DNA from 4 places in the Streptomyces sp. NPDC001135 genome. Region 1 is predicted to be linked to each of the others. Evidence: riboswitches for the same ligand, from Rfam matches in the RefSeq annotation. Region 1 holds a riboswitch; each other region holds the start of a gene.
What was found. Region 1 has a riboswitch for cyclic di-AMP ahead of ACWC94_RS02575 (transglycosylase family protein). Riboswitches for the same ligand answer to the same signal wherever they lie in the genome.
Positions count from the first base shown of each region.

Region 1 (6,970 bases):
GCACCCGAAAGGGTCAGCGGACACCCTTCCGTGCCCCGACCGGGCCGAATTCCTTGTGAAGAACTTCACGAAGTTTTCCGGCGCCGCACCGCCGGGGGCGCCCGGGAGGGCCCTTTCGGTGCCGCTCAAACGTTATCCGACCTGCTCAGCCGGAGGCTACTCACCAGTAACACCGGGTCTGGCCGCGCACCGCGCGACGACGACCGTGTCCGCCGAGGCCGTGCGGTGTCCCCCTCCGCAACGCCGGTGACGGTCCGACCGCGCTGCCGAAGCGACGGCCCTGGTTCCTCCCGGGGGGAACCAGGGCCGCTCCGCGTCACCGGGGCCGGCCACCGCCTCGGCCGGCCGCCTCTTCCGCCTCTTCCGCCTCTTCCGCCACCTTGAAGGCGATGCCGTCGAGGATGTCGTGCTCGCTGACGACGACCTCCTCGGCGCCGATCCGCTCCATGATCGCCAGCAGGACCAGGGAGCCCGCGCCGATGACGTCGACCCGGCCCGGGTGCATGGACGGGATCGCGGCGCGCTCGGCGTGCGTGGAGCGCAGCAGCCACCCGGTGATCTCGCGGACGCGGTCGTGGGAGATCCGGGAGTGGTGGATGCGCGCGGAGTCGTACTCGGGCAGTTCCTGGGCGATCGCGGAGACGGTGGTGACCGAGCCGGCCAGGCCCACCAGGGTGTGCGCCTCGCGCAGCGGGACCGTCCGCTCCGCGAGGTCCAGGGCGGCCTCGATGTCGGCCCTTATGGCGGCGATCTGCTCCTCGGTGGGCGGGTCGGAGACCTTGCCGCCCCGCACCAGGTGACGTTCCGTCATGCGCACGCAGCCGACGTCCACCGACCGCGCCGCCCGGACGTGGTCGTCGCCGACGACGAACTCGGTGGAGCCGCCGCCGATGTCCACGACGAGGTAGGGCCTGGTGAGGTCCGTACGCCCCGTCAGCTCCTTGGTCGCGCCGGTGAAGGAGAACTCGGCCTCCTGGTCGCCGGTGATGACCTCCGGCTCGACCCCGAGGATGTCCACCACGCCGCGTACGAAGTCGTCCCGGTTCTCGGCGTCGCGGGAGGCGGAGGTGGCCACGAAGCGCAGGCGCTCGGCACCGCGCTCCTTGATCACGGCCGCGTACTCACGGCAGGCCGCGAACGTGCGCTCCAGCGCCTCCGGGGCGAGCCGGCCGGTGCGGTCGACGCCCTGTCCGAGCCGCACGATCGTCATCCGGCGGTCGAGGTCGACGAGTTCACCGGTTCCCGGATGCACGTCGGCGACCAGCAGACGGATGGAGTTCGTACCGCAGTCGACGGCGGCGACCCGCGTCACTTCTCGTCCCCCTCGGTGTGTTCGAGGGTCACACAGGCACCCTTGCTCCACCACTCCGGCAGCATGGCGAGCGCCTCGTCGCCGAGCGGGTTCACGCCGGGGCCGGCGGCCAGCGAGTGGGCCACCAGGACGTGCAGGCACTTGACCCGGTCCGGCATGCCGCCCGCGCTCGGGAAGCCCTTCAGCTCCTCGATCTCGTCGCGGCGCCGGATGTAGTCCTCGTGCGCGGCCCGGTAGGCGGCGGCCAGCTCGGGGTCCGTCTGCAGCCGCTCGGTCATCTCCTTCATCACGCCGTTCGCCTCCAGCGTGCCGATGGCGGAGGACGCCTTCGGGCACGTGAGGTAGTACAGCGTCGGGAAGGGCGTGCCGTCGGGCAGCCGCGGCGCGGTCTCCACGACGTCCGGCTGGCCGCACGGGCAGCGGTGCGCGATGGCCCGCAGGCCCCGCGGCGGGCGGCCGAGCTGCTGCTTGAAGGCCTCCACGTCCGCGTCGGTGGGCTCGGTGCGCGAAGTGGGCGGCGGGGGCGTTTCCATGACTGCTCTTCGAAGCTTTCTGTCGGTTACGGCCGAAGGCCGGCGTTACTGCTCACTGGTCGGAGGCGTCGGACTTGTCGACCCCGTCCCAGACGTTCGCGTACCAGGGCCGGTGGGCGGCCCCGAGGTCGGTGCGCGACTGCTGGGCCGCGCCCGGGTCGACGACCACGTACCCGGTCTCGCCGGGCTTCACGTAGTGCAGCCGGCGCCGGATCTGCTGCTCGGCGTAGGAGTCGTCCTGCCAGCGTGCCTTGAGGTCGCGCAGCTGCTCGACCCGCTTGCGGGCCTGCTCCTGCTGCCGCTGGAGGTCGGCGATCTCCGCGCGCTGGGAGACGTACTGCCGCATCGGGTAGGCGAGCGCGACGATCATCGAGCACAGCACCAGCGCGAGCAGCGCCGCCCGGCCGGTGAGCCGGGAGCGGCGGGCCTGCCGCTTGGTCTGGGAGCGGTAGACCCGGGCCGCCGTCTGCTCGCCGAGCAGCCGCAGCCTGGTCGCGGTGGAGAAACGGTCGCGGTCCTTCACGGCCATGTGGCTCTCCGCCTCCCCTTGCCTTGCGCTTCACACGTGCGTACGTCCCCGGACACGGTACGGGACCGGGTCCGGGGACGTACGTATGACTGGCTAAGACTTAGCCCGGTGGGGGTCAGCCCTTGGCGACGTCGATGTGGCCGCGGAAGCGCGGGAAGGCGCTGCGGCCCGCGTACACGGCGGCGTCGTCGAGGATCTCCTCGATGCGCAGCAGCTGGTTGTACTTGGCGACACGCTCGGAACGGGCCGGGGCGCCGGTCTTGATCTGGCCGCAGTTGGTGGCGACGGCCAGATCGGCGATGGTGACGTCCTCGGTCTCGCCGGAGCGGTGGGACATCATGCACTTGAAGCCGTTGCGCTGGGCCAGCTCGACGGCGTCCAGGGTCTCGGTCAGCGAGCCGATCTGGTTGACCTTGACGAGCAGGGCGTTGGCGGTGCCCTCCTCGATGCCGCGGGCCAGGCGCTCGGGGTTGGTGACGAACAGGTCGTCACCCACCAGCTGGACCTTGTCACCCAGACGGTCGGTGATGACCTTCCAGCCGGCCCAGTCGTCCTCGAACAGCGGGTCCTCGATGGAGACGAGCGGGTAGGCCGCGACGAGCTCCTCGTAGTACTCCGTCATCTCGGCGGCGGAGCGCTCCTTGCCCTCGAAGAGGTACGTGCCGTCCTTGTAGAACTCGGAGGCGGCGACGTCGAGCGCGAGGGCGATCTGCTGGCCGGGGACGTAGCCGGCCTCCTTGATCGCCTCGAGGATGAGGTCGAGGGCCTCGCGGTTGGAGCCGAGGTTCGGGGCGAAGCCGCCCTCGTCGCCGAGGCCGGTGGACAGGCCCTTGCCCTTCAGGACCTTCTTCAGGGTGTGGTAGACCTCGGTGCCCCAGCGCAGGGCCTCGGAGAAGGACTCCGCGCCGATCGGGGCGATCATGAACTCCTGGATGTCCACGTTGGAGTCCGCGTGCGAGCCGCCGTTGAGGATGTTCATCATCGGCACCGGCAGCAGGTGCGCGTTCGGGCCGCCCAGGTAGCGGAAGAGGGGGAGGTCGGAGGCCTCGGAGGCGGCGTGGGCGACGGCGAGGGAGACGCCGAGGATGGCGTTGGCGCCGAGGGAGCCCTTGTTGTCGGTGGCGTCCAGGTCGAACATGGCCTGGTCGATCAAGCGCTGCTCGGTGGCGTCGTAGCCGACCAGCTCCGGGCCGATCTGCTCGATGACGGCGAGGACGGCCTTCTCGACGCCCTTGCCCTGGTAGCGGTTGGGGTCACCGTCGCGCAGCTCGATGGCCTCGAAGGCGCCGGTCGAGGCGCCGGACGGGACGGCGGCACGACCCGTGCTGCCGTCGTCGAGGCCGACCTCGACCTCGACCGTGGGGTTGCCTCGGGAGTCCAGGATTTCCCGGGCTACGACGACGTCGATGGACGGCACGAGCATCTCCTTCTTGGATGTGACGCTGGAAGTGCGGGGCTTGCTGCCTTACGGCTGCGCCTTGCGACTAGAGCCTAACCGTCTCCGGGGGATCGGCCACCGACCGACCGCCCCGTGGACGGGGAGGGACACGCAGACGGTACCCATTGTTCCTGAACGGAACAAAGGGTGGGTGCAGAAGGCACGCACATGACTGCCCGGGGCGCGCACAAAAGACCCCGCCCCGGCGCGTACGGGGGAACACGCGCCGGGGCGGGGAGTCCGTGGGGACGGGGGGCGGGCCGAGGGCCGCTGCCGCTTACTTCAGGTGCAGCTGCTGGCCCGGGTAGATGAGGTTCGCGTCCTCGACGATGTCCTTGTTCAGCTCGAAGAGCTTCTGCCAGCCGCCCTGGACGTGGTGCTTGGCGGCGATGGAGCTGAGGGTGTCACCGGTGACGACCTTGTACTCGCCGTCGCCCTTCTTGACCTTCTTGCCGGTCGGCGTGGTGACCGTCTTGCTCTTCGCCGGGGCCGTGCGCTCGGCGGAGCGGGAGGCGGCCTGCTGGTCGGAGCGCGTGGTGGTGCTGGGCGCGGTCGTCTTCGACGAGGTGGTGTGCGAGGGGGTGCTGGGCGCGGAGCCGTTGTAGGCGGCGCTCGACAGGCCCGTGCCGCAGACCGGCCAGGCACCCTTGCCCTGCGCACCGAGGACCTTCTCGGCGACGGCTATCTGCTGCGCCTTGGTGGCCTGGTTGGCCTGCGGGGCGTAGGCGGTGCCGCCGTACGCGGCCCAGGTGGAGGCGGAGAACTGCAGCCCGCCGTAGAAGCCGTTGCCGGTGTTGATGGACCAGTTGCCGCCCGACTCGCACTGGGCGACCGCGTCCCACTCGGAGGCGGTGGCGGCGGAGGCGTTGCCGGCCGCCATCAGCGGGGCGGCGACGGCGGCGCCGGTGACACCGGCGAGCGCGATGACACGGGTGGCCTTGGACGGACGACGGTGCTTGCCCTTGCCGGTAAACAGCATGGATCGATCCCCTCACCGACGCCTGCGAGGTGAGCTGTCGGGTTCGGGCCGGTTGAGTTGCCCGGCCGCACGCTCGCTCTCGCGAGGCGCGGCTTCACCCCCAGCCGGTTCCGGCGTCAACCGCCGGGCCCGGCACTTACCTTGGGTCCCCCGCTCCTGCCTACGGCGCTTGACGCGACGACTGTTCCCGGGCAACCGCTGGCAGGATTCGGCGTTGCGACTGCCGGGGCTCGTGGTGACGAGCGGCCTCGACCGTAGACACGTGATCGAGGGAATTTCAAAGACGATCAGGGCTTCTGAGACTCATCCCACACTTTCACCGAATCGGACATCAACGGCGAAACGGGGCGTCAACTGCCGCTGTCCTCCGCCCGTTTAGGAACCGACTTCCAGGGTCTGACCGGCGGCGATGTGGTTCGGGTCGGCGCCGATGACGCTCTTGTTCCCGTCGTAGAGCGCATGCCACCCGCCGTCGACACCCAGGGAGTCGGCGATGGAGGCGAGGGTGTCCCCCTCGCGGACCGTGTAGGTGCCGGCCGCACGGTCGGCGTGACGGCCGGAAGCGGGGGCGTTCTGACCGTTTGTCACGGTTTCGTCCGCACTCTCGCCGCGGTGACGTCCGCCACTGCTGAGCGTGCCGGTGTCGACCAGGCTCCAAGAACCGGCGGACTGCTGGTAATTGTCCGATTCGTCGGTACCGGGCGTTGCCGTCGGCGAGCTGTCGCCGCCCTGCGAGCCGCCATTGCCGGTCGAGCCGGACTTGTCGCCCTTGTCGGACTTGGGGGTGCTGGTTCCGGTGGAGCCGCCGGGCGCATCCGGGGTCTTCGTGGCGTGGTGACCCTTCCGCGGAGCCGGCGTGGCACTCGGGTCCGAGGAGGGACCGGAGGCGCCCGGAGCGGAGGAGTCCGGGCCGGAGGAGTCCGACGCGGAGGGGGAGCCCGTGCCGGAACCCGGGTCGGAGTGGGGGCCGGAACCCGGGCCCGAACCGGAGTCCTGCGCGGACGAATCCGGCAGACCGGACGAGTCGGAGGTCCCGGCCGAGCCGGAGGTGCCGGCCGAACCACCGGTGCCGCCCGGGCCGCCGACGCCGGTGTCGACGTCGACCGAAGCGGAGTTGGAGGTCAGACCGGAGAGCAGGGCGCAGGTGGCCCACGGCTTGGTGCCCTGGTCGGCCAGGATCTTCTCGGCGACGGCTATCTGCTGCGAGCGGCTGGCCTGGTCGGCGCTGTCGGCGTACTGCGTACCGCCGTACCTGCCCCAGTCGTCCTGCGAGATCTGCAGGCCGCCGTAGTAGCCGTTCCCGGTGTCCGCGCTCCAGGAACCGCCGCTCTCGCACTCGGCGACCTTGTCCCAGGTGGTGCCGTCGGCCGCGTTGGCGCTCGCGGCACCGAGCAGCGGGATGGCGATGGCGGAGCCGGTCACTCCGGCCGCGACGAGGAGGGCCGGAGCCTGACGGGGGCGACGGTGACGACCGTTCCCGGAGAGCATGCGGAAGCCTTTCGTGCGACAGCAGGAGCGGCGCGGCGCGCTGAAATCCGTCGCCACGCTGATGGGTGAACGTATCCGCAGACGATCACTTGTCACAAGTTAATGCCGCGCAGATCACGTGAAGATCACAAAGTTGAACGCCCTTCACGTTCACCGGCGCCCGGCCGCGCCGGCGGCCGGCGTGAACTCCACGGGCAGGGTGCGCAGGCCGCGCATGATGAGCCCGCCGCGCCAGCGCAACTCGTCCGGATCCACGGCGAGCCGCAGGTCGGGCAGCCGGGTGAGCAGGGTGGCGAGCGCGGTCTGGCCCTCCAGCCGGGCGAGCGGCGCGCCGAGGCAGTAGTGGATGCCGTGGCCGTAGCCGAGGTGCTGGTTGTCGCGGCGGGCGAGGTCCAGCGCGTCCGGGTCGGCGAACCGCTCCGGGTCCCGGTCGGCCGCCGCGAGGACCACGAGCACCGGGTCCCCCGGCGCGATGTCCTGGCCGCCGATGGTGAGCGGCTCGGTGGCGAACCGCCAGGTGGCCAGCTCCACCGGGCCGTCGTAGCGCAGGAGTTCCTCCACCCCGGTCTCCAGCAGGTCCGTTTCCCGCCTGGCCAGGGAGTCCTGGAGCCGCGCGCGCTGCTCGGGGTGGGTGAGCAGGGCGTAGGTGCCGTTGCCGATGAGGTTGACGGTCGTCTCGAAGCCGGCGAAC
Region 1 covers NZ_JBSFKD010000001.1:528,782-535,751, reverse strand. Annotated here, with positions in the region: gene ACWC94_RS02595 (Ppx/GppA phosphatase family protein) at 317-1,312, opposite strand; gene ACWC94_RS02590 (DUF501 domain-containing protein) at 1,309-1,845, opposite strand; gene ACWC94_RS02585 (FtsB family cell division protein) at 1,898-2,374, opposite strand; gene eno (phosphopyruvate hydratase) at 2,490-3,797, opposite strand; gene ACWC94_RS02575 (transglycosylase family protein) at 4,090-4,791, opposite strand; cyclic di-AMP (ydaO/yuaA leader) riboswitch at 4,796-4,969, opposite strand; gene ACWC94_RS02570 (transglycosylase family protein) at 5,167-6,279, opposite strand; gene ACWC94_RS02565 (cytochrome P450 family protein) at 6,430-6,970, opposite strand, start outside.

Region 2 (6,970 bases), on a different contig from region 1:
GCCGACGACCGGTGCGGAGGACCCGGGCCGCCTGGTCGAGGGCCTGCTGCGCATCGGCCGCCGTATCGGCCGCCCCACCGTCCTCGTCCCGACGGACGAGGAGGCCGCCGTACTGATCGCGGAGCACCAGGACGAGCTGGCCGGATCCTTTCTCTTCCCGCGTGTCGATCGGGCCCTGCCGCGCCGGCTCGCCAGCAAGCAGGGCCTGCACGACCTGTGTGTGGAGCACGGCATCGCGAGTCCGGCGTCGGCGTTCCCCGAGTCGTACGAGGAGGTCGTCGCCTTCGCCGACACGGCCCGCTTCCCGGTGGTGGCCAAGAACCGGGAGGCGTTCGTACGGCGCACCCGGCCCGCGGTGGGCGGCACCACGAGGATCGCCACCCGCGAGGGCCTGCTCACCCTCGCCCGCGACTGGGGGGCGCGGCCGGGCGTGATCCTCCAGGAGTATCTGCCGCGCGAGGAGGCCGAGGACTGGATCGTGCACGCCTGCTTCGACCAGGACTCCGGCCCCCTGGTCCTGTTCACCGGTGTCAAGGTCCGCTCGTGGCCGCCGCACGCCGGCATGACGGCGAACGCGTACGTCGTCGACAACCCGGAACTCGCCGACCTCGCCGCACGTTTCATCAAGCAGATCGGCTACAGCGGCATCATCGACCTCGACCTGCGCTTCGACCGGCGCGACGGACAGTACAAGCTCCTCGACTTCAACCCCCGCATGGGCGCCCAGTTCCGGCTCTTCGAGAACGAGTCGGGTGTGGACGTCGTACGCGCCATGCACCTGAACCTGACCGGCCGCCCCGTTCCGGAGGGGGAACAGCGCGCCGGCCACCGCTACATCGTGGAGAACATCGACCTGCCCGCCCTCCTCGCCTACCGCCGCAGCGGCTATACGACGCCGCACGCGCCGGCGAAGGCGAGCGGGACGGAGCTGGCCTGGCTCGCGGGTGACGACCCGCTGCCGTTCCTCACGATGCTCGCCCGCTTCGTGCGCCCGGGCGCGAAGCACCTCTATCAGCTGTGGCGGACCAACCGCCGCGGCAGCAGCACCTCCACGAAGTAGGCAAGGCCACCAAGCGTGGCGCACCGTGTCCTGGGGAGGGACTTCGTGACACGACCGGTTGCAGTCATCGGGGCCGGGCCGTTCGGCCTGTCCACCGCCGCCCATCTGCGGGCGCGCGGCATCCCCGTCCGCGTCTTCGGCGACCCCATGGTCAGCTGGCGCGACCACATGCCCGAGGGCATGCTCCTGAAGTCGACCCCCGCCGCCTCCAACCTCGACTGCCCGCAGCCCGGCCACACCCTCGCCGACTACTGCGACGCGGCCGGCATCCGCCGTCTGGTGACCGACGAGGACATCATCCCGGTGGAGACGTTCGTCGCCTACGGCGAGTGGTTCCAGCAGAAGCTGGTCCCCGGCCTGGAGCGGGTGCGGGTCGTCTCCGTGGACCGCGACAAGAGCGGCGGCTTCGAACTGAAGCTGGACTCGGGCGAGATGTTCACCGCGCGTGCCGTCGTCGTCGCCACCGGGCTGTCCGGCCTGGCGCACCTCCCGGCCGAGCTCGCGGGAGCCGCCGCCGACGGACCGGCGCCCACGGGCCCGGTCTCGCACAGCTCCCAGCACCACGACCTGGGCCGCTTCGCCGGCAAGGAGCTGATCGTGATCGGCGCCGGCCAGTCCGCGCTGGAGACGGCCGCGCTCGCCGCCGAGGCGGGGGCACGCGTGCGTGTCGTCGCGCGGGGCCGCGGCCGGGTCGCCTTCGGCGCCCCGCCCTGGGACCAGCCGAAGCTGCGCCCCGAGTCCCCCTTCGGGCGGGCCTGGTCGCTGTGGGCGCTCAGCTACTACCCCCACCCCTACCGCTACCTGCCCGAGGCCACCCGCCACTTCCTGGTCCGGCGGGTCCTCGGACCGCTCGGCGCCTGGTGGCTGCGCGAGCGCTTCCAGAGCGCCGTGCTGGTCCAGGACGTGGAGCGGGTGGTGGGCGCCGAGGCACCGGACGGCAGCCCCGTCCTCACCGTCCGCACCCACGGTGGACGCACCGAGCGGCTCACCGCCGACCACGTCATCGCCGCCACCGGCTACCGCGTCGACATCGCGGCGATGGACTTCCTCGGCCACGGACTGCGCACCCGGCTCGCCGTCAGCCGCGGCACACCCAAACTCGGCCCCGGCTACGTCTCCTCCGTCCCCGGGCTGTATTTCACGGGCCTGCCGGCGGCGTCGTCGTACGGCCCGGTGATGCGCTTCGTCTGCGGTACGGAGTTCGCCTCTCCGCGCCTGACGGCACACCTGGCGGCGGCCCACGGCTGAACCCTCCGGGAACCGGCCCGGGTCCGTCACATCGTGCGCCCCCGCTCCGTCAGCGGTCGGAGCGAGCGTGCCCACCACCGATGCGCGGGAAGGACATCGGAACACTCCGGCACGGCAGGCGCGCGCGAGGAGCGGTCCGCCGCCGTCGCCGGCGGGCTCGGGGCGCCCTTCCTCAGTGACGCCGAGCGCGCCGCGCTGCGGCCGGCGGTGCTGTCCGCGCTGATCCTCACCATCACCCTCACCGGCATGTTCCACCGCGTCACCACCGCCATCAGGGAGCCGGCGGGCACCACTTGGGACTGACCAGTACGTAAGTACGCAGGACGACAAGATGAGTCGGCGGGGCGAGGTATCCGTATTCTCTGATCATGGCCGCCTCCCCCGCGTACGCACTGATCGCCACCGACCTGGACGGAACGCTGCTGCGCGGCGACGACACGGTCTCCGACCGGTCGCTCACCGCGCTCGCGCGGGTGGCGCGGGCCGGTGTGCGTCACCTGGTGGTGACGGGTCGCCCGGCCCCGCGGGTACGGCCGCTGCTCGAACGTCTCGGCTGCACGGGGCTCGCGGTGTGCGGGCAGGGCGCGCAGGTCTACGACGCCGCGTCCGGCCGTCTGCTGTGGTCGGTCCGGCTGGACCGGGAGCTGGCCGAGACCGCGCTCGGCAAGATCGAGGCCGAGGTGGGGCAGGTCTACGCGGCCGTCGACCAGGACGGCGTCGACGGGCTCACGCTCATCGAGCCGGGCTATCTGATGCCGCACCCGACCCTGCCCGCGGTGCGGGTCGGCCGGCGCGACGACCTGTGGTGCGAGCCCATCAGCAAGGTGCTGTTGCGCCATGCCGAACTGTCCGACGACGCGTTGGCGGCGGTCGCGCGCTCGGTGGTGGGCTCGCTGGCCACGGTCACCATGTCGGGGCCGGGGACCGTGGAGCTGCAGCCGTCCGGGGTGACCAAGGCGACCGGCCTCGCGCTGGCCGCCGAGCGGCTCGGGGTCGCCCCGGAGGAGGCCCTGGCCTTCGGTGACATGCCCAACGACATCCCGATGTTCGACTGGGCCGGACACGGGGTCGCCATGGCCAACGCACACCCCGAACTCAAGGCGGTGGCCGACGAGATCACCCTGTCGAACGAGGACGACGGCATCGCCGTCGTCCTCGAAAGACTGTTTCCGACCGGCTGACCGGCTGACCGGCTGACCCGCACCGACCCGCTGACCGGTCCGTCAGCAGGTGGCCGTCCGGTGCGGTCCCGCAGGACGCACGGCGGCCGCCCGGCACGCCCCTTCCGTCAGGTGGGGGGCGCGTGCCGGGCGGGCCGGTGTCTGCGCTGCCGGTCCGCGGAGCTGTCAGTACGCGCCGAAGACGTTGTCGATCGACCCGTAGCGCGCGGCCGCGTAGTTGCAGGCGGCGGTGATGTTCGCGACCGGGTCGTAGATGTTGTAGGAGGTTCCGGCCACGTGGTACGCGTTGAACGTCGGGTCGATGACCTGGAGCAGGCCCTTGGACGGGATGCCCTTGGCGGCGTTGGAGTCCCAGAGGTTGATGGCGGCCGGGTTGCCGGAGGACTCCCGCATGACGTTGCGGTAGATGCCGTTGTAGGTGCCCGGGATGCCCTTCTGGCCCATGATCGCGAGGGACTCGCGGATCCAGCCGTCGAGGGTGTTCGGGTAACCGGCGGGGGTGGTGGAGACCGTGGTGGCGCTCGGGGTCGCGGCGGAGGCGCTGGTCGCCCCGATGAGCGGCAGGGCGAGGACGGCGGCACCGGTGCCGACGGCGGCGAGGGCGCGGACGAGGCGGTTGTTCCGGGTACGGCGGGGCTGAGCGGCAGCAGGCATGGGGAAGTTCCTCTCCGACGCCTGCGAGGTGAGCTGTCGGGTTCGGGCGGGGAGGTGCCCGGCCGTGCCCGGGAAGGCACGGCTTCACCCCTAGCCGTTCCGGTGCGACGTGTGCCGTCCGGTCCGGCGACTTACCTGGGTCCCCCGCTCCTGCCTGCGAATGAGTCCGTGGATGGTTATGCGGGCGGTGGCAGGATTCGGCGTCCGCCCGACGGCCCGGAACGTATGCGAGAGCACATGTCGGGAACAAGTACCGGATTCACACAACGTCCTGTTTGACCTTGATCTGCGCCCTATGAGGTGCTTGATCCTTTGCGCCTGTCAACCCTCAACTCGCCAGCGGGGCAAGGCGAGAAGGGGGGAGTGGTGGGGGTGGGGTGCCGATGGGTGCCCGTGACCCAACTCACGAAATAGCAAAATACTCTAAGTCGGACATGGGGGATTCAGGTGGATCGACTGGATGGTGGAACCCGCGGCTCGGCGCCCGTCGTTGTTCTGGGGGAGGGGGTGGAGGTGCTGCCCCGCTCGCCTCTCGGCTTGCGACAAAACGGACAGAGTCCTATTAAGTCGATAAATATACGTTCCTATTACTTGATCAAAAATATCCCGGTCATGACCTGATACCTCCCAGGCTGGACCGGTGGGCGCTATCGGTGATCGAAAGAGGACCGGATACGCTGACTCGAGTGATGGCAGCGACCTATCGACAAACCGTGTGATCGCCAGCAGACACCAGCAGACAGGAGACCCCACGTGACCGTCGTCGGGCCGTTCGGGCTGAGCGTGCGGGACCAGGCTCTGGAAGCCGATGTCCAGGCCGGATTGACGGCTGTCGAGGAAGGCTTGCTCGAGGCCACCAAGAGCGAGGTCCCGTTCATCACGGAGGCCGCGCAGCACCTCGTACGGGCCGGCGGGAAGCGGTTCCGGCCGTTGCTCGTGATGCTCGCGGCCCAGTTCGGCGACCCCTACGCGCCCGGTGTCGTGCCGTCGGCCGTGGTCGTGGAGCTGACCCATCTGGCCACGCTGTACCACGACGACGTCATGGACGAGGCGGCCGTACGGCGTGGCGTGGACAGCGCCAACACCCGCTGGGGCAACTCGGTCGCGGTCCTCACCGGCGACTTCCTCTTCGCCCGGGCCTCCCAGATCCTCGCCGACCTCGGCCCCGAGGCCGTCCGGGTGCAGGCCCTCGCGTTCGAGCGGCTGGTCACGGGCCAGATCCTGGAGACCGCCGGTCCCGCGGACGGCCGCGACCCGGTCGAGCACTACCTGGACGTGCTCGGCGGCAAGACGGGCTCGCTGGTGGCGGTGTCGTGCCGGTTCGGCGCGATGATGTCCGGCGCCGACGAGACGGTCGTCGACGTGCTCACCCAGTACGGCGAGCGGCTCGGCGTCGCCTTCCAGCTCGCCGACGACGTCCTGGACATCGCCTCCGACTCGCACGAGTCCGGCAAGACCCCCGGCACCGACCTGCGCGAGGGCATTCCGACGCTCCCCGTGCTGCGGCTGCGCGAGCGGGCGGCCCGGCTGGGGCTGCCCGAGGACATCGCACTGTGCCGGCTGCTGGACTCCGACCTCAGCGACGACGCCCGGCTCGCCGAGGCGCTGGCCGGGCTGCGCGCCCACCCCGCGCTGGAGCAGGCCCGCCGGGACACCGTCCGGTACGCGGAGGAGGCCCGCGCCGCGCTGGCGCCGCTGCGGGAGTGCGACGCCAAGGCGGCGCTGATGGAGCTGTGCGACGCGGTGGTGCACCGCGCCGGCTGACCCGGACGTTCCGCGGGGCCACTCCCGCGGCAGCGACCGGCCGTACGGCCCCTGTGCGAGCCGTACGGCCGCCGTACGACCCTTCCGGCCCCCGGGCACGGACTGGTGCGATGCCCGATCCCCCGCGGATGCCCGTCCTCCAGGACGCTCGGACACCCGTCCCTTCCGGTCGCTCGGATGCCCCTCCGGCACCGGCTGCCGCGATGCCCATGCCCCCGTACAGCCCCCTCCGTTCCGGTGAGACCCCTACGGGTCGGGGGACCCGCTGCCCCTACGTGTCATACCGCAGGCGTACACGGAGTTGGCTCCGTGGTCTGACGCTTCCTCATGGCCGATTTGGTGAGATGGACACCACGGACATCACCACTCCTCACCGATTCGGGTGAGAATGGCGGCACTGGTGGACCAGCGTGAGGACAGCCGCCGCCGACGACGGAGGTAAGGCACACATGGCACCGTACGAAACCGACGACGCAGTGGACGCCGCGCAGGAGGAAGCTCCGCGTGCCGGACGCCGCAAGGCCGCCCGCTACGCGGTCCCGGTCGCGGTGGTGGGGGTGGCGGCGGCCACGATCGGGCTGGTCCCGGCACTCGCCGCCTCCGGTGACCCCGACCTGCCCAGGATCACCGCGCAGCAGCTCATCGAGAAGATCGCCAAGTCGGACGTGCAGCAGCTGTCCGGCACCGTGCGGGTCAGCACCGACCTCGGCCTGCCCGACCTGGGCGGACTGGAGAGCAACCTGGCCTCGGGGGCGGCCAAGGGCTCCGGCAACGGCTCCTCCGCCGACCCGCAGTCCAAGCTCACCTCGCTGGTCTCCGGCACGCACACGCTGCGCGTCGCCGCGGACGGCCCGCAGAAGCAGAAGCTGTCGCTGCTGGAGAGCGGCTCCGAGTACAGCCTCATCCACAACGGCAAGGACGTGTGGGGCTACGACAGCAAGAGCAACGAGGTCTCCCACGGCACCTCGGCCGACTCCGGCAGGGACCACCGGGCCGAGCCCCCGGCCACGCCGAAGGACTTCGCCGACGAGGCGCTGAAGTCGGTGGACGACACCACGTCCGT
Region 2 covers NZ_JBSFKD010000016.1:33,829-40,798, reverse strand. Annotated here, with positions in the region: gene ACWC94_RS20495 (carboxylate--amine ligase) at 1-1,060, shown strand, start outside; gene ACWC94_RS20490 (FAD-dependent oxidoreductase) at 1,106-2,308, shown strand; gene ACWC94_RS20485 (hypothetical protein) at 2,342-2,611, shown strand; gene ACWC94_RS20480 (HAD family hydrolase) at 2,677-3,489, shown strand; gene ACWC94_RS20475 (transglycosylase SLT domain-containing protein) at 3,655-4,143, opposite strand; cyclic di-AMP (ydaO/yuaA leader) riboswitch at 4,147-4,324, opposite strand; gene ACWC94_RS20470 (polyprenyl synthetase family protein) at 4,897-5,907, shown strand; gene ACWC94_RS20465 (LolA family protein) at 6,357-6,970, shown strand, end outside.
Region 2: another riboswitch for cyclic di-AMP. It lies ahead of ACWC94_RS20475 (transglycosylase SLT domain-containing protein); the one in region 1 lies ahead of ACWC94_RS02575 (transglycosylase family protein).

Region 3 (6,970 bases), on a different contig from region 1:
ATCGCCGACGTGGCCGCGACGCTCGGGGTGAGCAACGCGCTGGTGCTGTACCACTTCTCGACGAAGGAGAAGCTGGTCGCGGCCGCGTTCGCGTACGCGGCGGAGGACGACCTCGCGCATCTGCGCAAGCTGCTGGGGCGGCGGACGTCCGCGCTGCGCCGGCTGCGGGCCGCGGTGCGCTGGTACGCGCCGACCGGACAGGCCAAGGGCTGGCGGCTGTGGATCGAGGGATGGGCGGCGGCCCTGCGCGAGCCGGCCCTGCGGGAGGTCACCCGGGACCTCGACAAGCAGTGGAAGGCGGCGATCGCCGACGTCGTCGCCGAGGGCGTGGCGGCCGGCGAGTTCACCTGCGCCGACCCCGCCGGTGCCGCACTGCGGCTGACCGCGCTGCTGGACGGGCTGGCCGTGCAGCTGACCTCGTACCCGGGAGCGGTGCCGCGGACACGCGCGCAGGAGTGGGCCGACGACGCGCTGGCCCGGGAACTGGGCCTGGACCGGAAGACCCTGAACGAACGCTGACCTCAGCGCCGGGCGGCACCCTGCCCGCGGGACACGGGCCGCCACCGCCGGCCCCGCCCGTCCCCGGCACAGCCGGGCCCCGCGGGTTTCCGGCAGGGCGGACCCGACCCGTACGGCCCGGCGCCGCCGCGCACCGCCGGACGCGACCGTGCCCCGCACCACGGGTGTGCGGGGCACGCGGGTGTCGGTCAGGCCACCGAGGTGATGCGCAGCTTGATGTCGTCGGGGGACAGGGCGCCCTTCGCGGTGACGTGGTCGCCGGAGGACTCGCCGCGCAGGCGGCGGCCGATCCACGGGACCAGGTACTCGCGGGCCCAGTGGACGTCGTCGCGGCGGATGTCCAGCGTGCCCCGGGGCGGCTGCGGCGGCCACGGCTGCTCCGGGTCGGCCGGGATGTCGAGGCCGAGGGCCTGGCCGGCGCGCAGCGCCACGCGCGTGTGCCCCTCGGGCGAGAGATGGAGCCGGTCGCTGTCCCAGGCCCTGCGGTCCTGCACGGACTTCAGGGACCACAGGTCGAGCACCGGGCAGCCGTACCGGTCGGCGATGGCGCGGACGTGCCCGTTGTACGTGGCGATCTTGCCGCGCAGATGCTTGAGCAAGGGGACGCCACGGGTGTCGAAGCCGGTCGTCACCATCACCGTGCCGGCCGCCTCGGTCAGCCGGGCGACGGCCCGCTCGAAGCGCTCGGCCACCTCGTCCGGGTCGGTGCCGGGGCGGATGATGTCGTTGCCGCCCGCGCAGAAGGAGACCAGGTCCGGGGCGAGTTCGACGGCCTGCGGGAGCTGGTCCTGCACGATCTGGTCGAGCAGCTTCCCGCGCACCGCGAGATTGGTGTACTCGAAGTCCCCCTCGGGCCGCCGGTCGGCGAGCAGTACCGCGAACCGGTCGGCCCAGCCCACGAACGCCCCGTCGGGCCCGGGGTCGCCGACGCCCTCGGTGAAGCTGTCCCCCACCGCCACGTACGACCCGATCACTGATCTGTTGTCATTCTTCGAATCGTCTGCCACGTCGGACCATGATTCACCTTCGGATGTGACCTACGCGACCGTAGGCAGGGGTTGACGAACGGTGAGATAAGACACCCTTAATTCGTTTGCGTACCCGGAATAAGGCGGACACACCGAAGGCCGGACCCGGGGATCGTGGGTCCGGCCTTCGGCCGTGTGCCAGGCAGGCGGTTGTGGCGGGGTGTCAGACGACGGCGACGCCGTGCCCGCGGAGGTAGCCGACCGGGTCGATGTCGGAACCGTAGTCGGGGGTCGTACGGATCTCGAAGTGCAGGTGCGGGCCGGTGACGTTGCCGGTGGCGCCCGACAGGCCGACCTGCTGGCCCTCGGTCACGGTCTGCCCGGCCGAGACGGAGAGCCGGGAGAGGTGGCCGTACTGCGCGTAGTGACCGTCGTCGAGCCTGAGGACGACCTGGTTGCCGTACGCGCCGCCCCAGCCGGCGGAGACGACCGTGCCCGCGGCGACGGCCTTGACGGGGGTGCCGGTCGGTACGACGAAGTCGACGCCCGTGTGGTAGCCGCTGGACCACATGCTGCCGGCCACGTGGTAGCCGGTGCCGATGGTGGCGCCGGCGACCGGGAGGGTGAAGCCGGTGGAGGTGGTCGCCGTCGCGGCGGCGCCGGAGGTCCTCGGCGCCGGGGCCGCCTGGGACGTGGAGCGGGACGAGTCGGCGGACGGCCGGCTCGCGGGCGCGGGCTCGGTGCGAGCCGGTGCGGACCGCCGGCCGAGCGCGAGCTTCAGGCCGGGGTGGATCAGCGCCGGGTCGTCGCCGACGGCCTGCCGGTTGGCGGCGTAGAGGCGGTGCCAGCCGCCCGCGACGTGCTGCTCGTCGGCGATCGTTGACAGGCAGTCGCCGGACTTCACCCTGTAGGTGCGCCATTCCGGACTCGGCTGCGCGGCGGCCTTGTCCACCGGGGCCTCGAGGGACTGCGCGGCCCGGGCGGAAACGGACTGCGGGACGGTGGCGGCATGCGCCCCGGTGGTGCCGACGAGCGGGAGGGCCAGGGCGGCGCCGCCGGTTCCGGCAAGGGCGATCGAGCGGGAAAGACGCGGGGGCTTGGGGCGTCGGTGCTTGCCCTTACCGGGCATGGCGCATTCCTCTCCGGCGCCTGCGAGGTGAGCTGTCGGGTTCGGGCTGGAGCTGCCCGGCCGTGCGCGCACGGCTTCACCCCGAGCCTGTCGCGGAGACCGGACAGGCAGTCGTACCTGGTGGGTCCCCCGCTCCTGCCGAACACGGGTCAAGTGTGTGGGACTCCGGGCGGCGGCAGGATGCGGCGTTCCGTCCGGATCGGTGGCGAACGTAAGCGAGTGGGACGCGGGGAAACAAGCATCCCGTTCCCGCCGTTCGACGTGACGAAGATCGCTCACGGGACATCTCGGTCACACTCCGTGAATTCCGTCCGCTCCACCCTTTCCCTTTCCCTTTTCACCATGGGAATTACGTGAACATGACGTGCGACGCACGGTCACGAATATGACGCTCCTCACGCACACCCGGCCACGAGCCCTTATTCCCCGGCGAGTTGGAATGAAGGCGCCAATTCGGGCAGAAGGTTCAGATACGGCGCAGCCGGAGAACCGTTGCATCCAGGTCACCCTTGAGTCCGGTGCGCAGCCCGTGGTGCAGCAGGACGGCCCCGCGGTGGACTTCACCCGTCTCACGGCATTCGTACGACGCCGCCGGGTCGAGTCCGCGCAGGCGCAGCGGCGGCACGGGCTCGCCGTGGCTCTGCGCCGGGAGCCAGGCGAGGACCACCGTCTCCTCGCCCAGGACGTACTGGACGGCACTGGGACCACCGGCCGGCGGTCGCAGCCGGTACAGGTCGCCCCGCTGGACGACCGGGCGGATCTCCTTGTAGAGCCCGACCCACCACCGGGCCTCGGCCAGCTCCTGATCGGTCCATTCCGTGAGATCGCCGCCGACCCCGAGAACGCCCGCCATGGCGCTGACGAAACGGAACCGCAGGGAGCTGACCCGGCCATTGAGCTGGGTGTTCGGACTGTCGGTCACCCAGGCGGCCATGATCCGCGCGGGGTGGATCTGACTGAAGCCGTACTGGATGGCGAGCCGGTCCAGCGGGTCGGTGTTGTCGGAGGTCCACACCTGGTCGGTGCGGCTCACGACGCCGAGGTCGATGCGGCCGCCACCGCCCGAGCAGGACTCGAAGGCGACGGAGGGATGGGCCGCGCGCAGCCGGTCCAGCAGGGCGTACAGGGCGCGGACGTGGTCCACCCACAGGCGCTGCGGGTACGGCTCACCGGGCCAGCCGGCATCGGTGAAGCAGCGGTTGAAGTCCCACTTGACATAGTCGATGGGGGCGCCGGCGAGCAGGGTGTTCAGCTGCTCCCACAGGTACTCCTGGACGTCCTCGCGGGCGAGGTTGAGGACGAGCTGGTTGCGCAGTTCCGTCCGCTTCCGTCCCGGCTGGTACTGCACCCAGTCGGGATGCGCGCGGTACAGGTCGCTGTCCGGGTTGACCATCTCGGGCTCGACCCAGATGCCGAACCGCATGCCGAGGGCGTGCACCTGGTCGGCCAGCGGCTTCAGGCCGTGCGGGAAGCGGTCGGGGTTGGGGGTCCAGTCGCCCAGGCCGGCGCGGTCGCTGGTGCGGGCGCCGAACCAGCCGTCGTCCACGACGAAGAGCTCCACGCCGATTCCGGCGGCCCGGCGGGCGAGCGCGAGCTGCTGCTCCTCGGAGATGGCGAAGTTCGTCGCCTCCCAGGAGTTGAAGAGCACCGGCCGGTCCCGCCCGGCGTCCGGGATGACGTACGCGCGCTGGTAGGCGTGCCAGGCGCGGCTGGCACCGCCGAAGCCGCCGTCGCTCCACAGGCCCGCGAAGACCGGGGTGGTGTACGACTCCCCCGGCTCGAGGAGCAGCAGACCCGAGTCGTCGTAGCCGGCGCCGCCGGTGATCTGCACGCGCGCGTCCGGGAGCTGGGCGACCGCGATGCGCCAGGAGCCGGACCAGCCCAGCGCGCAGCCGTAGACCTCGCCGTGCTCCTCGGTGGCGTCGGTGTCCAGCGCCACCCAGGGCAGGTGCTGGTGGCCGGTGTGGCCGCGGCGGCTGCCGATGACCTTCTCGCCGTAGGTGAGCGGGGCGGTGGTGAGGCGGGACTCGGCGGCCCAGCGGCCGTGCAGCTGGGACAGCCGCCAGCCCTCGCGGTCGGGCAGGGTCCAGGTGGCGGCGTCGGCCCGCAGCAGCTCCACGCGTGTGTGTCCGCCGTTGTCGACGGTCACCCGGCGTTCCACGACATCGCCGCGCATCCGGTAGTGCAGGGTGACGGCGAGGCCGTCGTCGTCGAAGCGCAGCCGCAGCTCGTCGCCCTCCGTCCGGTCCACCTCGTACGCCTGGAAGGCCCACTCCGTGCCGCGGCGCTCGGCGGTGCGCACCGACAGGGCGGGGCGGACGAAGCGCGGGCCGCCCTCGACGGGGTACTCCTCACGGCCGTCGAGCGGGGACTCGAAGGGCCAGTGGCCGGGCAGCGGGTCCTCGGCCAGGGCCTGCGCGTCCGCGAGGGCGATGCGGGGCCCCCAATGCAGGTGGAGCAGCTCGTCCGTGGCGGTGAGATGCAGGGCGTAGCTGCTGGTGGGCCCCGAGAGGAGCCAGGTACGACCGTCTTCGGCGATGTCCACCACGTAAGCCTCACAGGTGCCAACAGATCCGCTCAAGTGCCAACATCATCGAGGCGTGCGGGCGCGGTGACAATGCCTGTGGACAACTCCTTGCCCGAGGTAACCGATGTCGTATGGTCGACAGAGCGCCCGCCGACGAGCCGCGACGGCGGGGTCCGAGCGTGAGGAGCCCCCCGTGACGCAGCAGGTCCCGTCGACCGAGCCGGAGCTGGCCGGAGTACGCAATTTCCGTGACGTGGGCGGACTGCCGACCGTGGACGGACGGCGAGTGCGCCACGGGGTGCTGTTCCGCAGCGGTCACCTGGCGCACGCGACCGAGGACGACGCGGCCTTCCTCGCCTCGCTGGGCCTGCACACGATCTTCGACTTCCGCAACGAGGCCGACCAGAAGCTGGAGGGTCCGGACGTGGACCTGCCCGGCGTGCGGAACGTGAACCTGCCCCTGAGCGACCCGGCGGACGGCGCCGAGTTCTGGAAGATGGTCCGCGACGGCGACCTCGACCAGCTGCGTGACATCCTCGCCGACGGCAAGGGGGCGGCCCGGATGGTCGCCTCGTACCGGGTGATCGTCAAGAAGCGCACCGCCGAGCACTCCCAGGTGCTGCGCGCGCTCACCGAGGACAGCGTGCCCGCGCTGATGCACTGCGCGGCGGGCAAGGACCGCGCGGGCATCTCCATAGCCGTCACGCTCCTCGCGCTGGGCGTGGAGCGCGAGGCGATCATCGCCGACTACCTGGAGTCCAACGCCAAGCACCGCCGCTACAAGGTTCGCCGCAGCGGCAGCGCGGACACCGCGTACACCCCGGAGGTCATGGAGCTGCTGAGCCCGCTCTTCGACGCCCGCGCCGAGTACCTCCAGGCGGCGTTCGAGACCATCGAGCAGACGTGGGGCGACGTGGACACCTACCTGGAGCAGGGCCTCGCGCTCACCCCGGCGGCCCGTGACCGGCTGCGCGAACGCCTCCTGGACTGACCGGAACACCACCGAACCGCCCCGGCTACGCTGCCGGCATGTGGAAGGAGATCGCCGCAGAGGCGTACCCCGGGGCCGAGTTCACCGGACCCGCCGCCGCGGCGGGACTGACCGAGGCTGGACGGCGGCTCGGACTGCCGCTGCCGGCCGAGCTGGTGAGCCTGCTCGGCGAGACCGACGGCATCGTGGGGCACGACGGGGTGGACACGGTCTGGCCGCTGGAGCGGATCGTCCGGGACAACCTCCAGTTCCGGTCGGATCCCGCCTTCGCCGCGTTGTACATGCCGTTCGACCCGTTGCTGTTCTTCGGGGACGGCGGCGGCGACCAGTTCGCGTTCGTCCGCACCCCCGCGCGGCCCGACGTCTTCGTGTGGGAGCACGAGGACGACAGCCGGCGGTGGGCCGCCCGGGATCTGCGGGACTACCTCGGCCGGTCCCTGAGGAGCGACGGGGACGACTGGTACCGGTAGCCGGCCGCCGGGTCAGTTCTTCGCGCCCACCGCGAACAGCAGGAACAGGAACGCGGCCAGGACGTGACCGAGGGCGATGTAGATGATCAGGCGGACCCACAGGGCACGGGGGAACTTCGTCTCGAGGTTGCTCATGGCAGCTCTCCGGTCAGCGGCCCCAGGCACAGCGTGGCCGTGGGACTCTGCAGCAGGGTGTGGACGAACAGCAGCTCGACGCCGTCATGGTCCTCGGCGGCGAGGCGGTGCGGGGTGAGGGAGTCGTAGTGCGCGCTGTCGCCCGGCGCGATCAGGTGCGTGGTGTCACCGAGGCGCAGCCGCAGCCGGCCGCCGAGGACGTAGAGCCACTCCTCGCCGGGGTGGACGCGC
Region 3 covers NZ_JBSFKD010000005.1:87,574-94,543, forward strand. Annotated here, with positions in the region: gene ACWC94_RS08970 (TetR/AcrR family transcriptional regulator) at 1-519, shown strand, start outside; gene ACWC94_RS08975 (SGNH/GDSL hydrolase family protein) at 708-1,493, opposite strand; gene ACWC94_RS08980 (M23 family metallopeptidase) at 1,711-2,616, opposite strand; cyclic di-AMP (ydaO/yuaA leader) riboswitch at 2,621-2,782, opposite strand; gene ACWC94_RS08985 (alpha-galactosidase) at 3,083-5,164, opposite strand; gene ACWC94_RS08990 (tyrosine-protein phosphatase) at 5,337-6,134, shown strand; gene ACWC94_RS08995 (SMI1/KNR4 family protein) at 6,173-6,604, shown strand; gene ACWC94_RS09000 (DUF6126 family protein) at 6,617-6,739, opposite strand; gene ACWC94_RS09005 (helix-turn-helix domain-containing protein) at 6,736-6,970, opposite strand, start outside.
Region 3: another riboswitch for cyclic di-AMP. It lies ahead of ACWC94_RS08980 (M23 family metallopeptidase); the one in region 1 lies ahead of ACWC94_RS02575 (transglycosylase family protein).

Region 4 (6,970 bases), on a different contig from region 1:
CCGCCCGCGCACCGCTGCTGGACCTGCGGCTGCTGCGCGACCGCACCTTCGCCGCCGGCGCCGGCACGCTCGCCCTGTTCACCTGCGGCTACTTCGGTTCGATGCTGCTCGGCCCGCTCTACTGGCAGCAGGAGCGGGGCCTGAGCGCCACGGCGACCGGGCTGCTGGGCATGCCGGTCGGTCTCGCCGTCGGTACGACGATGCAGATCGCGGCGCGCCGGATCGACAAGGTGGCGCCGCGCCGGCTGATCCCGGCCGGCATCGCGGTGGCCGCCCTCGGGATGGCGCTGCTGGCGTGGCAGTCCGGAACGCCCGGGGCCGCGCCCTGGCGGATCGTCGCGTCGGCCATGGTGATGGGGGTCGGCACCGGCATGGTGCTGATGCCGACGATGACCACCGCGAGCCGGGGGCTGCCCGGGGAGCGGCTGCCCGCGGCGAGCACCGCGCTGAGCATCACCTCCCAGCTGGGCGCCTCCGTCGGCACGGCCGTGCTGTCGGTGGTCCTGGGCTCGGCGGGCCTGCACCCGTCCGGCTTCCGCACCGCGTACACCGTCGCGGCGGCCCTCCTGGCCCTGGCGGCCCTGCCGGCCCTCCGCCTCCCGGGCCGTGGTCACATGCGGTGAGCGGATCCGCCGATCCCCCGACTCCGCCCCCGTCTCAGCCCGCGGTCAGTTCCGTCAGTTCGGCCAGGGGGAGGGTGTGGCGGGTCTGGAGGACCTTCGCGCGCAGGTAGCGGACGTTGTGAGCCGTGGTGAAGACGCCGGTCGGCACCCGGTCCCGTACGACGACGCCCAGTGCGCGCAGCTGCTCGGCCTTGTCGGGGTTGTTGGACAGCAGGTCCAGTTCGTCGATGCCGAGGGCGGCGAGCATCTGCGCGGCGGCGGTGTAGTCGCGGGCGTCCTCCGGCAGGCCGAGCGCGGCGTTCGCCTCGTAGGTGTCGAGGCCCTGGTCCTGGAGGGCGTAGGCGTCGAGCTTGTTGTAGAGGCCGATGCCACGGCCCTCCTGGCGGAGGTAGAGCAGGACGCCGCCGGTGGTGGCGATGCGTTCGACCGCCTCGCGCAGCTGGGGTCCGCAGTCGCAGCGGGCCGAGCCGAAGACGTCGCCGGTCAGGCACTCGGAGTGCAGGCGCACCAGCGGAACCGGGCCGGGGTCGCCGAGCACGACGGCGACATGCTCCTGGCCGTCGGCCAGGCCGTGGAAGGTGACGAGTTCGGCGTCGACGCTGTAGCCGTCGTCGAAGCGCAGCGGTACCCGGACGCGGGCGCGCGGCGTGGCGGCGGTGGTGTCGGGCATGCGGGTCCCTCCGGGGAAGGTGCTTCAGATTTGAAGCAGTGATCGTGCGGGGACCCTACCGCATGATTAAAACTTGAAGCAATTAGTTTTCGGGTGCCTGGTGGGACTCGGGGGGTGCGGGCGGGGCCGACGAGGAGCAGGACGACCGGCGCCGCCAGGGCACGTCCTCCGCGCCGGGTGCGGCATCGTCGCCCTGCAGCCCGCGGGCGATCCCGGTGCAGATCTCCTCCAGTTGCCCCACCTGTTCCGGGGTGAGCCGGTCGAACAGGGTGGCGCGTACGGTCTCGACGTGCCCGGGCGCCGTACGCTCCAGCACGGCCAGTCCCTCGTCCGTCAGCACGGCGATGCTGCTGCGCTTGTCCCAGCGGCAGTCCTCACGGCGCACCAGCCCGTCCCGCTCCAGACGGGTCACCGCATAGGTCAGCCGACTGCGCGTGATCTTCAGCGTCTCCGCGAGGTCGGTCATGCGCAGCCGCCGCTCGGGCGCCTCGGAGAGGTTGGCCAGCACGGAGTAGAACAGATGGGGCATGCGGGCCGTCTGCTGGAGGTTCCGGTCGATCGCGTCGTCCAGCAGCCGGGCGGCGGACAGGTAGGCGCGCCAGGCGCGCTGCTCCTCGGCAGTGAGCCAGCGGGTCGTCATGCCGCCAGTGTAGGTTTGTTTCAAACTTGAACCAAGAGTGACTTCAGGGAGAGCGCGCCGATGTCGTACCCCTATGTGCTGCTGTCCGCCGCCGTCTCCCTCGACGGCTACCTGGACGACACCGGCCCCGAACGGCTCCTGCTGTCCAGTCCGGCCGACTTCGACCGGGTGGACGCGGTCCGGGCCTCCGTCGACGCGATCCTGGTCGGCGCCGGCACGATCCGCGCCGACAACCCACGGCTGCTGGTCAACTCCGCCGAGCGCCGCGCGGCCCGCGTGGCCGAGGGCAGGCCGCAGTACCCGCTGAAGGTGACCGTCACCGCCACCGGCGACCTCGACCCCGGCGCCCATTTCTGGCACACCGGCGGCGACAAGCTCGTCTACACGACCGACAAGGGCGCCGAGCGAGCCGCACGCCTCCTCGGCGGCACCGCCGACATCGTCCCGCTCGGCCCCGACCTCGACTGGCGCGCCCTGCTGGGTCATCTGCACGACGTGCGCGGCGTACGGCGGCTGATGGTCGAGGGCGGCGGCACGGTCCACACCCAGCTGCTCCGGCTGGGCCTGGCCGACGAGCTCCAGCTGGTCCTCGCCCCGCTGTTCGTCGGCGACCCGGCCGCCCCCCGCCTGTTCGGGCCGGGTGCCTACCAGGCCGGCCGGCTGCGCCTGACCGAGACCCGCCGCATCGAGGACGTCGTCCTCATGCGCTACGAGCCCACGGCCCCCGGCACCGGCCCGGTCCCCACCGCCGCCGACCGGCACTGGCTGCGCACCGCCTGCGAGCTGGCCGCGTTGTGCCCGCCCTCGGAGACGGCGTTCAGCGTCGGCGCGGTGGTGGTCGCCGCCGACGGTACGGAGCTGGCCCGGGGGCATTCCCGGGAGGGCGGCGACCCCGTGGTCCACGCGGAGGAGGCGGCGCTGGCGAAGACCGATCCGGCGGATCCGCGGCTGGCCGCCGCCACGGTGTACTCCAGCCTGGAGCCCTGCGCCCGGCGTGCCTCACGGCCGGCGCCGTGTGCCGAGCTGATCCTTCGGTCGGGGGTGCGGAGGGTGGTCACGGCTTGGCGGGAGCCGGACACGTTCGTCTCCGCGGCCGACGGGACGGGGCTCCTGGTCACCGGGGGTGCGCAGGTGGTCGTACTGCCGGAGCTGGAGGGACTGGCCAAGGCACCGAACGGGCATCTGCTGGGGCACTGAAAAACACCCGGGGCCGGAATCCACTGGATTCCGGCCCCGGGCCTTCAGTAGCGGGGACAGGATTTGAACCTGCGACCTCTGGGTTATGAGCCCAGCGAGCTACCGAGCTGCTCCACCCCGCGTCGTTGTGACTCCAGAGTACCCCATCCGCGGGGCGGCTCGCACACCGCTTTCCCGCGGGCCGCCCCGGCCCCGGTGATCCTCTGTACGGACAGTGACCGGACGACCGCCCTCCGCATAACATCTGAGTCACCATCAAAAACGCCGAGACTCCTGAACGCCGGTCAACTCGCCCGTTTTGCAGGACTCCTGACCGGTACGTCCGGGCCGGAAAAGGTTAATGATCAAGGCGGATGGCTTGGAAAGTGACCAGCAGGTCTATTAACGTTCGATAACGCAGCGCGGTCGTCCCAGCCGTCACAAGAGACGGCTCCGTGCGCACGCGCCGAATCCCGCGAGGGAACCGGGGAACCACCACCTTGGGGTGAATCACGCGGATGCCGTGACCGGTATACGCGCGTAGGAGACCTTCCTGCTCCGAACCCGTCAGCTAACCCGGTAGGCGGAGGAAGGAAAGGAGTACGCCCGCGTGGCGTCCAACCGGCCTACCCCAGAAGCCCCGTTCATGCCCGCGGAGGCCGAGCCCGAGACCTTCGGCTACGGCGCCTACCGCACCGAAGAGGGCCCCTGGGAGGAGTGGAACCCCACCGAGGACTCCCTCGCCCCCGTCCGCGGCCGGCACCGTGTCGCCAAGCAGCGCGGCGGCTTCGCGCGCAGCTCCACCGTCCTCGGCGTCGGCGTGATGGCCGCCGTCGGTGCGGGCGGCATGGCCAGCGCCAACACCGGTAAGCCGCCGGTCTCCATATCCCTGCCGGACCTGGACTCCGTCGGTCACCTCTTCGGCGACGACGCCTCCGACGCGCCCCGGACGGACGGCAGCACGCTCAGCAACGCCGGCGTGACCTCGGCCGACAGCAAGGACTCCGACGCGGGCGAGACCCTGCGCAACCGGATCATGGCCCAGGCCGAGCAGCAGCGGAGCAAGGCCGACAGCAGGGCCACCGCCGCCGCGCTCGCCGCCGCCGAGAAGCAGACCGCCGACACCGCGGCCAAGGCGGAGCAGGACGCCGCCGCCAAGGCCGCCGCCGCCAAGCAGAAGGCCGAGGCCGACGCCAAGAAGGCGGCCGAGGCCAAGAGGCTGGCCGAGCTGGCCAAGCAGTACCAGCTGCCCGTCGTCTCGTACACGATCACCGGCACCTTCGGCCAGCCCGGCGCCATGTGGTCCTCCGGCTACCACACCGGCCTCGACTTCGCCGCCCCCACCGGCACCCTGATCAAGGCCGTCCACGGCGGCACGATCACCCAGGCCGGCTGGGCCGGCGCCTACGGCTACCGCACCGTCCTCACCCTGGACGACGGCACCGAGCTGTGGTTCTGCCACCAGTCCTCGATCAACGTCTCCGTCGGCCAGAAGGTGTCCACCGGCGAGGTCATCGGCCGCATCGGCGCCACCGGCAACGTCACCGGCCCGCACCTGCACCTGGAGGTCCACCCGGGCGGCCAGGCCACCGGCATCGACCCGGCGCCGTGGCTGCGGGACAAGGGCCTCAACCCCTGAGCGTGTCAGCCATGTGAACCGTGGGAAGTCGGCGCCGGCGGTGGAATGCGATCATCCACCGCCGGTGTTGATGTGAAGCATGACTTCTCTGCGCCCACTCGGTTCCTCCGACCTCGAGGTCTTCCCGCTCTCCCTGGGCGGCAACGTCTTCGGCTGGACCGCCGACGAGGAGACCTCCTTCGCCGTCCTCGACGCCTACACGGCCGCCGGCGGCAACTTCATCGACACCGCCGACGCCTACTCCGCCTGGATCGAGGGCAACAAGGGCGGTGAGTCCGAGACGATCATCGGCAAGTGGGTCAAGGCCCGCGGCAACCGCGACAGCGTCGTCATCGCCACCAAGGTCAGCCAGCACCCCGAGTACCAGGGTCTGTCCGCGACCAACATCAAGGCCGCCGCCGACGCCTCCCTGCGCCGCCTGGACACCGACTACATCGACCTCTACTACACCCACTTCGACAAGCCCGAGGTACCGGTCGAGGAGATCATCGGCGCGCTGGACGAGCTGGTGAAGGCGGGCAAGGTCCGGCACATCGCCGCCTCCAACATCAGCCCCGAGCGGCTGCGGGCCTCCCTGGACTTCTCCGACCGCGAGGGCCTGGCCCGCTACGTCGCCCTCCAGCCCCACTACAACCTCGTCTCCCGCGACACCTACGAGGGCCCGCTGCAGGACCTGGCCGCCGAGAAGGGCCTGTCCGCCGTGCCGTACTTCTCCCTGGCCGCGGGCTTCCTGACCGGCAAGTACCGCCCCGGCACGAAGGTCGACAGCGCCCGTGCCGGCCGCGCCCAGCAGTACGCCGACTCCCAGCGCGGCCAGAAGGTCCTGGCGGCCCTGGACGAGATCGCCGCCGCCCACGAGGCCCCCGTCCCCACGGTCGCTCTCGCCTGGCTGGCCGCCCAGCCGACCATCACCGCCCCGATCGCCTCGGCCCGCACGGTGGCCCAGCTTCCGGCCCTGCTGGGGGTGGCGGACCTGAAGCTGACGGAGGAGGAGGTGACGAAGCTGACGGACGCGTCGGCCTGATCCCGGCACGGCTGCGGGCCACCGCGCCCGCCCGCCGCTCCCGCCGCCCACGGCCACTTTCCTTCCGCCGCGACGGCGCTCAGCCGCAACGCAGTGATCCGGCGGTGCCGAACTCCCCCGCCACCCGACCGGCTAGGACCGGTACGGGTTCTCCGCGGGACACGGCCCCGCCGGATACCCGTACGCCGTGGTCACCGGTGCCGCCGGATACCCGTACGCCGTGGTCATCGGTGGCGCCGGGTGCCCGTACCCCGGCCAGTACGCCGCAGGCACCGGCACCGGAGCAGTCGCCCCGGCCGCGTACTCCAGAGCCGGCCGAGCCACATCCCTCCGCTTCCACAGTTCGTCCAGCAGCTCCCGCTCCCGTACGACGAAGTCGGCCCCGCCCTTCCCCTTGCGCCCCCGGTGCCGCAAGGACGCCAGCGACGTCGCGTACGCCTCGTACTGGGCCACGGCGCGTGCCGCGGGGCGCCCGGCGTGGTGGCGGGCGTAGTCACGGGCCGCCCGCCGCGCCCGCATCGACCCGAGCGCGAACGGCTCCGCGGGCCCCAGCCACCCGGCCAGCACATACGCCGGCAGCTCCGTGCGCACGGTCCGCAGCTCCCGCTGCCGCGTCCAGATCGCCAGCCAGGTCAGCAGCCCGAACGCGGGCACCATGAATCCGCCGTAGACGGCGAAGAACCCGAACTCGCCGAAGGTGGAGGAGCCGTTCCAGAAGGCGTGCATGCTCATCGCGAGCAGCAGACCGCCCAGCGGCAGCAGCACCCGCCGGGCGTGCTGCCGTTCGGCGGAGAGCGCGGCGACGCCGAAGCCGATGCCGGTGAGGGTGGTGAACAGGGGGTGCGCGAACGGGGACATCACGATGCGCACGAAGAAGGTCGCGGCGGTGACGGAGGCGATGCCGCGGCCGCCGCTGAGCTGGTCGGTCCCGAAGGCCGTCCCCAGGTAGAGGATGTTCTCGGTGAACGCGAACCCGGTGGCGGTGATCCCGGCCACCACCACCCCGTCCACGATCCCGGTGAAGTCACGTCTGCGGAAGAGGAAGACCAGCAGGACGGCGGCGGCCTTGGCGGACTCCTCCACGATGGGCGCTATCACGGTGGCGCCCAGTGTGTCGGCACTGGCGGGATCGGCGGTGGCGGTGGCTATCCACTTGGTCGCGAAGCTGTTGGCGACGATGGCTATCAGCGCCGCCGCG
Region 4 covers NZ_JBSFKD010000003.1:20,030-26,999, reverse strand. Annotated here, with positions in the region: gene ACWC94_RS05335 (DHA2 family efflux MFS transporter permease subunit) at 1-623, shown strand, start outside; gene ACWC94_RS05330 (GTP cyclohydrolase II) at 658-1,293, opposite strand; gene ACWC94_RS05325 (MarR family winged helix-turn-helix transcriptional regulator) at 1,376-1,933, opposite strand; gene ACWC94_RS05320 (dihydrofolate reductase family protein) at 1,994-3,130, shown strand; tRNA gene ACWC94_RS05315 (tRNA-Met) at 3,179-3,252, opposite strand; cyclic di-AMP (ydaO/yuaA leader) riboswitch at 3,564-3,710, shown strand; gene ACWC94_RS05310 (M23 family metallopeptidase) at 3,720-4,748, shown strand; gene ACWC94_RS05305 (aldo/keto reductase) at 4,828-5,772, shown strand; gene ACWC94_RS05300 (PrsW family glutamic-type intramembrane protease) at 5,905-6,970, opposite strand, start outside.
Region 4: another riboswitch for cyclic di-AMP. It lies ahead of ACWC94_RS05310 (M23 family metallopeptidase); the one in region 1 lies ahead of ACWC94_RS02575 (transglycosylase family protein).